Regions from separate parts of the Lysinibacillus sp. NPDC059133 genome, predicted to be linked through region 1. Evidence: predicted binding sites of a transcription regulator. Region 1 holds the regulator's gene; each other region holds the start of a gene.
What was found. Region 1 encodes CtsR, which represses protease genes until heat stress. Its sites were predicted from a motif close to ATGGTCAATAAAGGTCAAACA; they were not measured.
Positions count from the first base shown of each region.

Region 1 (2,275 bases):
TTCCTAATCGTGTCATTGCATTAATGATTTGATTCATCTGAGCCGTGAGTGTAAGGGCTGGCAGGTGCATCATGACAGATGCTCGCAAACCAGTACCAATATTTGTTGGGCAACTTGTTAAATAACCAAATGTATCTCGGAATGCATAAGGCAAAGCTTTCTCTAAGGTACGATCAATTTTATTGGCCTGCTCGTATGCCTGTTGAAGTTGAAAACTCGCTGTCATACATTGAATGCGTAAATGGTCTTCTTCGTTCACCATAATGCTAATTGATTCGTCATCAGATAAGAGCATGGAGCCAACTTGCTCTTTTTTTGCAAGCTGAGGACTAATTAAATGTTTTTCTACAAGTATTTGACGTTGTAAAGGCGTTAAATCCTTAATAGCAAAATATGAATAATTTTCTTGAAGTTCTGTACTGTCCTTTATTGCATGTGTAACTGCCTGTTCTACATGTAATGCTTCATCCTCTGTAAAAGCTAATGGAAAACGATAACCATCTAAATTTCGAGCAAGGCGAATGCGTGTACTAATGACAATATCTGAATAATCGTCCTCCACACTCATCCATATTGGTGTAGCACGCTCTAAAAACGATTCAATCATCACGACACATCACCACCTTCAAATTGTACCTGCTTCTCAAGTTCCTTCGCTTCATCGCGAAGCTTAGCTGCCTCTTCAAATTGTTCTTTATCTACAGCAAGCTTCATACGTTTACGAATATCCTCAATTTGCTTTTTGATGACATAAACATTGCTTCGAGCACCGGGCATTTTCCCTATATGTTGAGGCCCAGCCTGTATGCGGTTAAAGAGTTTCGGTAAGTGCTCGCTAAAGGTGTCATAGCAGCTAGGGCATCCAAATTTGCCTTCTTTTAAAAACTGTTTATACGTAAATCCACATTGTGGACATGTTTGCGGTTGTGGTGGTGCCTGCTGTTTTTCACCCACTTTTTGTTGCTGCCATGAAGGTGAGCCAAACCAATTAGATAATAGCTGTTGAATAGATATTGGCTCTTGCTTAAATTCAGCATGAAATGGATGGAACTGCGAGGCGCAGACGTCACAATAATGGTGCTCCACCTTTTGACCACTTTGAACTTGTGTTACGGTAACTGTCGCATTACGCTGCTGACAATGTTCGCATATCATTTCCATCACCTCTTTTATTTTTGCTGTTCATATTTAATCGTTGTTAGCATCGCTCGTAAAATTTTTGCTCGAATATGATCCCGTAACGGGAGTTGCAAATCAATAGTTGAACGATCAACTGCTGCTAATATTATTTTCGCTTCTCGCCTTGAAATTACCTGCTCATCAATTAGTCGATAAACTAAATCTTCTGCCATTGTTTGCGATGCCCCACCTTCTATTTGCCTGAGGACATCATCGATTAGATCAATTTGTGAATTCGCGCGGACACGTAAAATTCGAATGTATCCACCACCACCACGTTTGCTTTCAACAAGGTAACCTCGTTCGGCAGTAAATCTTGTATTAATTACATAATTTATTTGTGAGGGCACGCACTGAAATTTATCTGCGATTTCACTACGTTTTATTTCAACATGCCCTTCTCCACCTAATTCAAGTACTTGCTTTAAGTAGCCTTCTATGATGTCTGATATATTACGCATTTTAGGAATACACCTCGCTTACTACACTGACTTTGACTATCTTTGACTTTCTTTGAGTATATTATACAAAACGCTTGAAAATAATTGCAATTATTTCGCACACAGAAAAAATCCACCGAATGTTTTAACTATAAGATACCCTTATCGGCAAAAGAAAAAACGCAAGCATATGCAACTAGCATATACTTGCGTCTATAAAAATTATACCCAGCGACCAACAATTGGATAACGCCAAGGCTCATCAGATAAAGCCTTCACAATACCGATAATTGGTACGATAACATACATAATGCCGAAAGCAATCACGAACGGTATACCAATGAGCAGGAAGCTTAAAATACCCGAAATTGTAAGTAATGCTCCAATGACAATTTGGAATAATAAAGCTTGCACAGAAACACTCTTTACCTCTTCATCCGAGCCAATTAAGAAAAATATAATAGGTACTAACCATGGCGCAAAAAATGCACTTGCGTGTATGATTACCTTAGACCATTTTGTTTCCATTTATATCAACCCTTCCATATAATTTTTTAGTTTATGTACTACTTTTTACGGAACTACCCCTCAAATAGTTTCAAATATGAATTGGCTTTATTAAATTTTTTTTGAAAGGCATGTGATACTTGATGGAA
Region 1 covers NZ_JBHZDH010000048.1:11,918-14,192, reverse strand. Annotated here, with positions in the region: gene mcsB (protein-arginine kinase McsB) at 1-610, opposite strand, end outside; gene ACFXN8_RS20195 (UvrB/UvrC motif-containing protein) at 607-1,155, opposite strand; gene ACFXN8_RS20190 (CtsR family transcriptional regulator) at 1,170-1,640, opposite strand; gene ACFXN8_RS20185 (magnetosome magnetite crystal formation protein family) at 1,842-2,147, opposite strand; gene ACFXN8_RS20180 (class I SAM-dependent methyltransferase) at 2,270-2,275, shown strand, end outside.

Region 2 (2,275 bases), on a different contig from region 1:
GTTTTCTCAACAAGATATGCATACAATGCTTAATGCATACGGCACTACAACAAACCCCCTTCATTAATTATAAAAAAACAAAAGCAGTCCCCTTTGTGGTGCATTATCACAGAGGGGCTGCTTTTGTTTAATGAGCTATAAAGCTTTTCGGGTTTTGCGGATTACCAAAGATATCTCTCGGCGGTCCTTCTTCGACCATATACCACCATCCACGAAAGACAACACGATCTACAACTTCACAGGCAAAGCCCATTTCATGTGTTACCACGATCATGGTTATACCTTCGTCTTCAAAAAACAGACTAAATAAATGAAAATATCACCAAACATTCATGTTTGATGCAAAAAAAAAAGAATCCCCTCAGATAGGATTCTTTCTTTCGACTAGTATAACTAGTCTTCACGTACAGTATGTTCACTAAAAAATAATTTGGAGTTGTTGCTTTTTTGAAGGTTTGAAAGGAACAAATGCGGGAATAATGCCTATTAGGCAACATTCCCATTATTTACCCTCTCTTTTCCCCACTAAGCAGGCTGCTAAACTACTTATTAGGAGAATTTGGGTTATAAAAGTATATCAAAATCAGTAAAATGGCGCCCTCGGAGGGAATCGAACCCCCAGTGCAAGAACCGGAATCTTACGTGTTATCCATTACACCACGAGGGCAATTGAACACAAAAAAAAGTACCCACTAGGCTTTACGAAAAGCAAGATGTAGATAATCCTCATTGGAAGCATACCTGACAAAATAGTGTACTGTACTTTAACTTATGACCTTATCAATTATACAAACGTATTGCTCATAATTCAACTATAGAATGTAAAACATTTAAACTTTTTTTATTTTCATTCAGTTAGTGTCAAAATACCTATTAATTGAAAATACAGCCTACAGCGTATGTCACGCATTAGAAAGGAATTTTTGTGCGGGCACAATTCAAAATCTTGACGCATTGTTTACCTGCGCGAAAGCGAAGCGACAGCAACAAATGTTTTCTGTGCGAAAGCGAAGCGACAGTAACAATTAAGCCAAGGCGAATTTTTTTAATTTATTTCACTTTAACAGGGTTAATATTTGACCTTCCCTGACTATAATGTGTATGATAAGTATACAGCTGAAATACAATGGAAGTTTTCAGCAAAAGTATTCGAATTTAGTTTTTTAAGGAGGATTTAACATGAATTTAATTCCTACAGTTATTGAACAAACAAGTCGTGGCGAACGTGCGTATGACATCTATTCACGACTACTAAAAGACCGTATTATCCTTTTAGGAAGTGCAATTGACGACAACGTTGCTAACTCAATTGTTGCTCAACTTCTATTCCTACAAGCAGAAGATCCAGATAAAGATATCTTTCTTTATATTAACTCACCAGGCGGATCAATCACTGCTGGTATGGCAATTTATGACACAATGCAAATTATCAAGCCACAAGTACAAACAATTTGTATTGGTATGGCAGCATCTATGGGCGCTTTCCTACTTGCTGCTGGTGAACCTGGTAAACGTTTCGCATTACCGAATGCTGAAGTAATGATTCACCAACCTCTTGGCGGTGCACAAGGTCAGGCAACTGAAATCGAAATCGCTGCAAAACGTATTTTATTCTTACGTGAAAAATTAAACGGTATTTTATCGGAGCGCACAGGTCAACCACTTGAAGTCATTGCAAGAGATACAGACCGCGATAACTTCATGACTGCAGAGCGTGCAAAAGAATACGGCTTAATCGACCAAATCATGGAACGTAAATAATAAATTAAAGGCATCCCAGATTTATTTCTGAGATGTCTTTTTTTGTTTGCTTTGATGGGCCTATCCACCATTTCAACTCTTCTATCCACAACTTTGACCTTTCTTTCCGTCGCTTCGACTTTTCTTTCCGTCGCTTCGACTTTTCTTTCCGTCACCTCGGCTTGTCTTTCCGTCGCTTCGGCTCTTCTTTCCGTCGCTTTGACTTTTCTTTCCGTCACGGCACTTTCTTTCCGTCGCTTCGGCTTTTCTTTCCGTCGCGGCACTTTCTTTCCGTCGCTTTGCCCTTTCTTTCCGTCGCTTCGGCTCTTCTTTCCGTCGCGGCACTTTCTTTCCGTCGCTTTGCCCTTTCTTTCCGTCGTTGCGGCTCTTCTTTCCGTCGCTTTGGCTCTTCTTTCCGTCACCTCGGCTTTTCTTTCCGTCGCTTTGACTCTTCTTTCCGTCGCTTTGCCCTTTCTTTCCGTCGCTTCGGCTTTTCTTTCCGTCGCTTTGCCCTTTCTTTCCGTCGTTGCGGCTC
Region 2 covers NZ_JBHZDH010000009.1:121,056-123,330, reverse strand. Annotated here, with positions in the region: gene ACFXN8_RS07560 (spore coat protein) at 1-67, shown strand, start outside; partial or broken gene ACFXN8_RS07555 (peptide ABC transporter ATP-binding protein) at 128-286, opposite strand; tRNA gene ACFXN8_RS07550 (tRNA-Arg) at 593-667, opposite strand; gene clpP (ATP-dependent Clp endopeptidase proteolytic subunit ClpP) at 1,180-1,761, shown strand; gene ACFXN8_RS07540 (hypothetical protein) at 1,794-2,275, shown strand, end outside.
Region 2: the regulator CtsR is predicted to act here: its motif matches at 1,074-1,094, upstream of clpP (ATP-dependent Clp endopeptidase proteolytic subunit ClpP).

Region 3 (2,275 bases), on a different contig from region 1:
ACAAAACATTGTTGCTAAAGTTTTTTGTTGTATCACTATGAATTTTAGTAACATGCAAGAAGATACACGCTATGTGAAGTGGTTGATTGGAGTGGAGGCTGGGCGACTCCTCGGGGATCAGCAATAGAGGAACGAAGGCTAAAAGCATCACGTCCTGTGATAACGCCTTCGTGACCAACATCGTGTTGGCCCGAGACCCTGCAGCGCAGCGAAGCGGCTCATCGGACGCCCCCAGGAAGCTTTGCTCTGTGCGAAAGCGTAGTGCTAACGTAGCGGCAGCAACAAAGCGCCCAGCCGGAACGGAAATCAACCCCTTGCTTTGCAGAAGAGTCTTACTTTATTTATTTACATAATAGAACACAAAATCCCCGCTTATAACTCATAAGCGGGGATTTTGCATGTTGCTATTAATCAATACGACATATTTGTAACGGACAATTCTCACAGGCGATTTCATCCTTTAAAAATTGTAGATCGTGAATGGTTATATAACCTTTTTCGAAAGATATAATATTGTGCTTCTTTAAGTCATTCAGCATGCGATTAATCATCTCTCGACTCGTCGCACATAAATTAGCGATCTCTGTATTTGTTAACGGGAAGTCAATATATATAGTGTCATTTTCTAAAGGCTTCCCATAAGTATTCGAAAGGCGGATAAGCGTTGAAAATAAAGCGCCCTTTTTCCCATTTAAAATCAAATCACGCAAACGACTTTGATGCTTTAAATTTTCTGTTTGCAACCACTTCATATATTCCACCATTAAAATAGGTTGTTCCACTAGTAAAAGTTCCAATGATTCACGGCTTAGAACATATAAGCTGGAGGGCTCTAATACTTTAGCGGTCATCGAATTATACGTAAGGTTACAAAATAATGAGCCTTCTCCAATGATACTATCTGGACCACAAATACGAATGGTTAATTCCTTCCCATTCTCCGTTTCCTGACTAATCGAGATAGTTCCTGTTTTTATATAATAAATTTCTTTCGCACGTTCGCCCTCTAAAAAGATTTTACTATCCTTATTTACTTTAATAAAAACACCGTGCTTTTGAAAAAGATCGTGAAATTTCTTTTGTATATTATCCATAATAGTCATATCTTCAACACATCTCTTTCTTTTTTCATAAAAATTGTTTAATTATTACAAAATAAGGTGAGTAATTTACTAAATATAAGAAATATACTTTTATTATAACGTAATTTTCCAGTTATAAGTGAAGAAATTTTAGGGCTAATTCTTTGCTATGGTTTGTCGAGTGTTGTAAAATAAAGTTAGTCAAAAAAGGTCAAACATTTTTTATGAAATAGAATGGCAAACGGGATTCCGCTTAACATTATTGAAAAGGAGTGCTAAATATGCAATTTCAACAAACAAATGACAAAAAACCATTAGAGCAATTTGGACGTAATTTAATTGAAGAAGTAAAAAATGGTAAAATGGACCCGGTTATCGGCCGTGATGAAGAAATTCGTAATGTCATTCGCATTTTAACACGCAAAACGAAAAATAACCCTGTCTTAATAGGTGAGCCGGGGGTTGGTAAAACTGCTATTGTAGAAGGATTAGCCCAACGTATAGTAAAGGGCGATGTTCCTGAAGGGTTAAAGGATTGCATACTGTATGAGTTGGATATGAGTGCCTTAATAGCAGGTGCTAGTTATCGTGGTCAATTTGAAGAGCGCTTAAAAGGTGTATTAAAAGAAGTAAAAGAATCAGAGGGGCGCATTATTTTATTTATCGATGAAATCCATACAATTGTTGGCGCAGGTAAAATGGATGGTGCAATGGACACGGGAAATATGCTAAAGCCAATGCTTGCACGAGGTGAGTTACATTGTATCGGGGCTACAACATTAGATGAATACCGTATGTATATTGAAAAAGATCCTGCTTTAGAGCGCCGTTTCCAGCAGGTGCTTGTACGAGAGCCATCTATTGAAGATACAGTTTCCATTTTACGAGGCTTGAAAGAGCGTTTTGAGTTACATCATGCAGTACGTATTCATGACCGTGCAATCGTAGCGGCAGCGGAGCTTTCTAATCGCTATATTACAGAGCGTTTCCTGCCAGATAAGGCCATCGATTTAATCGATGAAGCATGTGCGATGATTCGAACAGAAATTGATTCCATGCCACAGGAATTGGATGCAGTAACGCGCCGTATTATGCAGCTCGAAATTGAGGAGCAAGCGTTGCGTAAGGAAAAAGACGAGGCAAGTAAAAAGCGTCTAGAGCAACTCAGCGAGGAATTAACAAAGCTTAAAGAA
Region 3 covers NZ_JBHZDH010000011.1:60,510-62,784, reverse strand. Annotated here, with positions in the region: gene ACFXN8_RS08460 (Crp/Fnr family transcriptional regulator) at 408-1,094, opposite strand; gene ACFXN8_RS08455 (ATP-dependent Clp protease ATP-binding subunit) at 1,364-2,275, shown strand, end outside.
Region 3: the regulator CtsR is predicted to act here: its motif matches at 1,280-1,300, upstream of ACFXN8_RS08455 (ATP-dependent Clp protease ATP-binding subunit).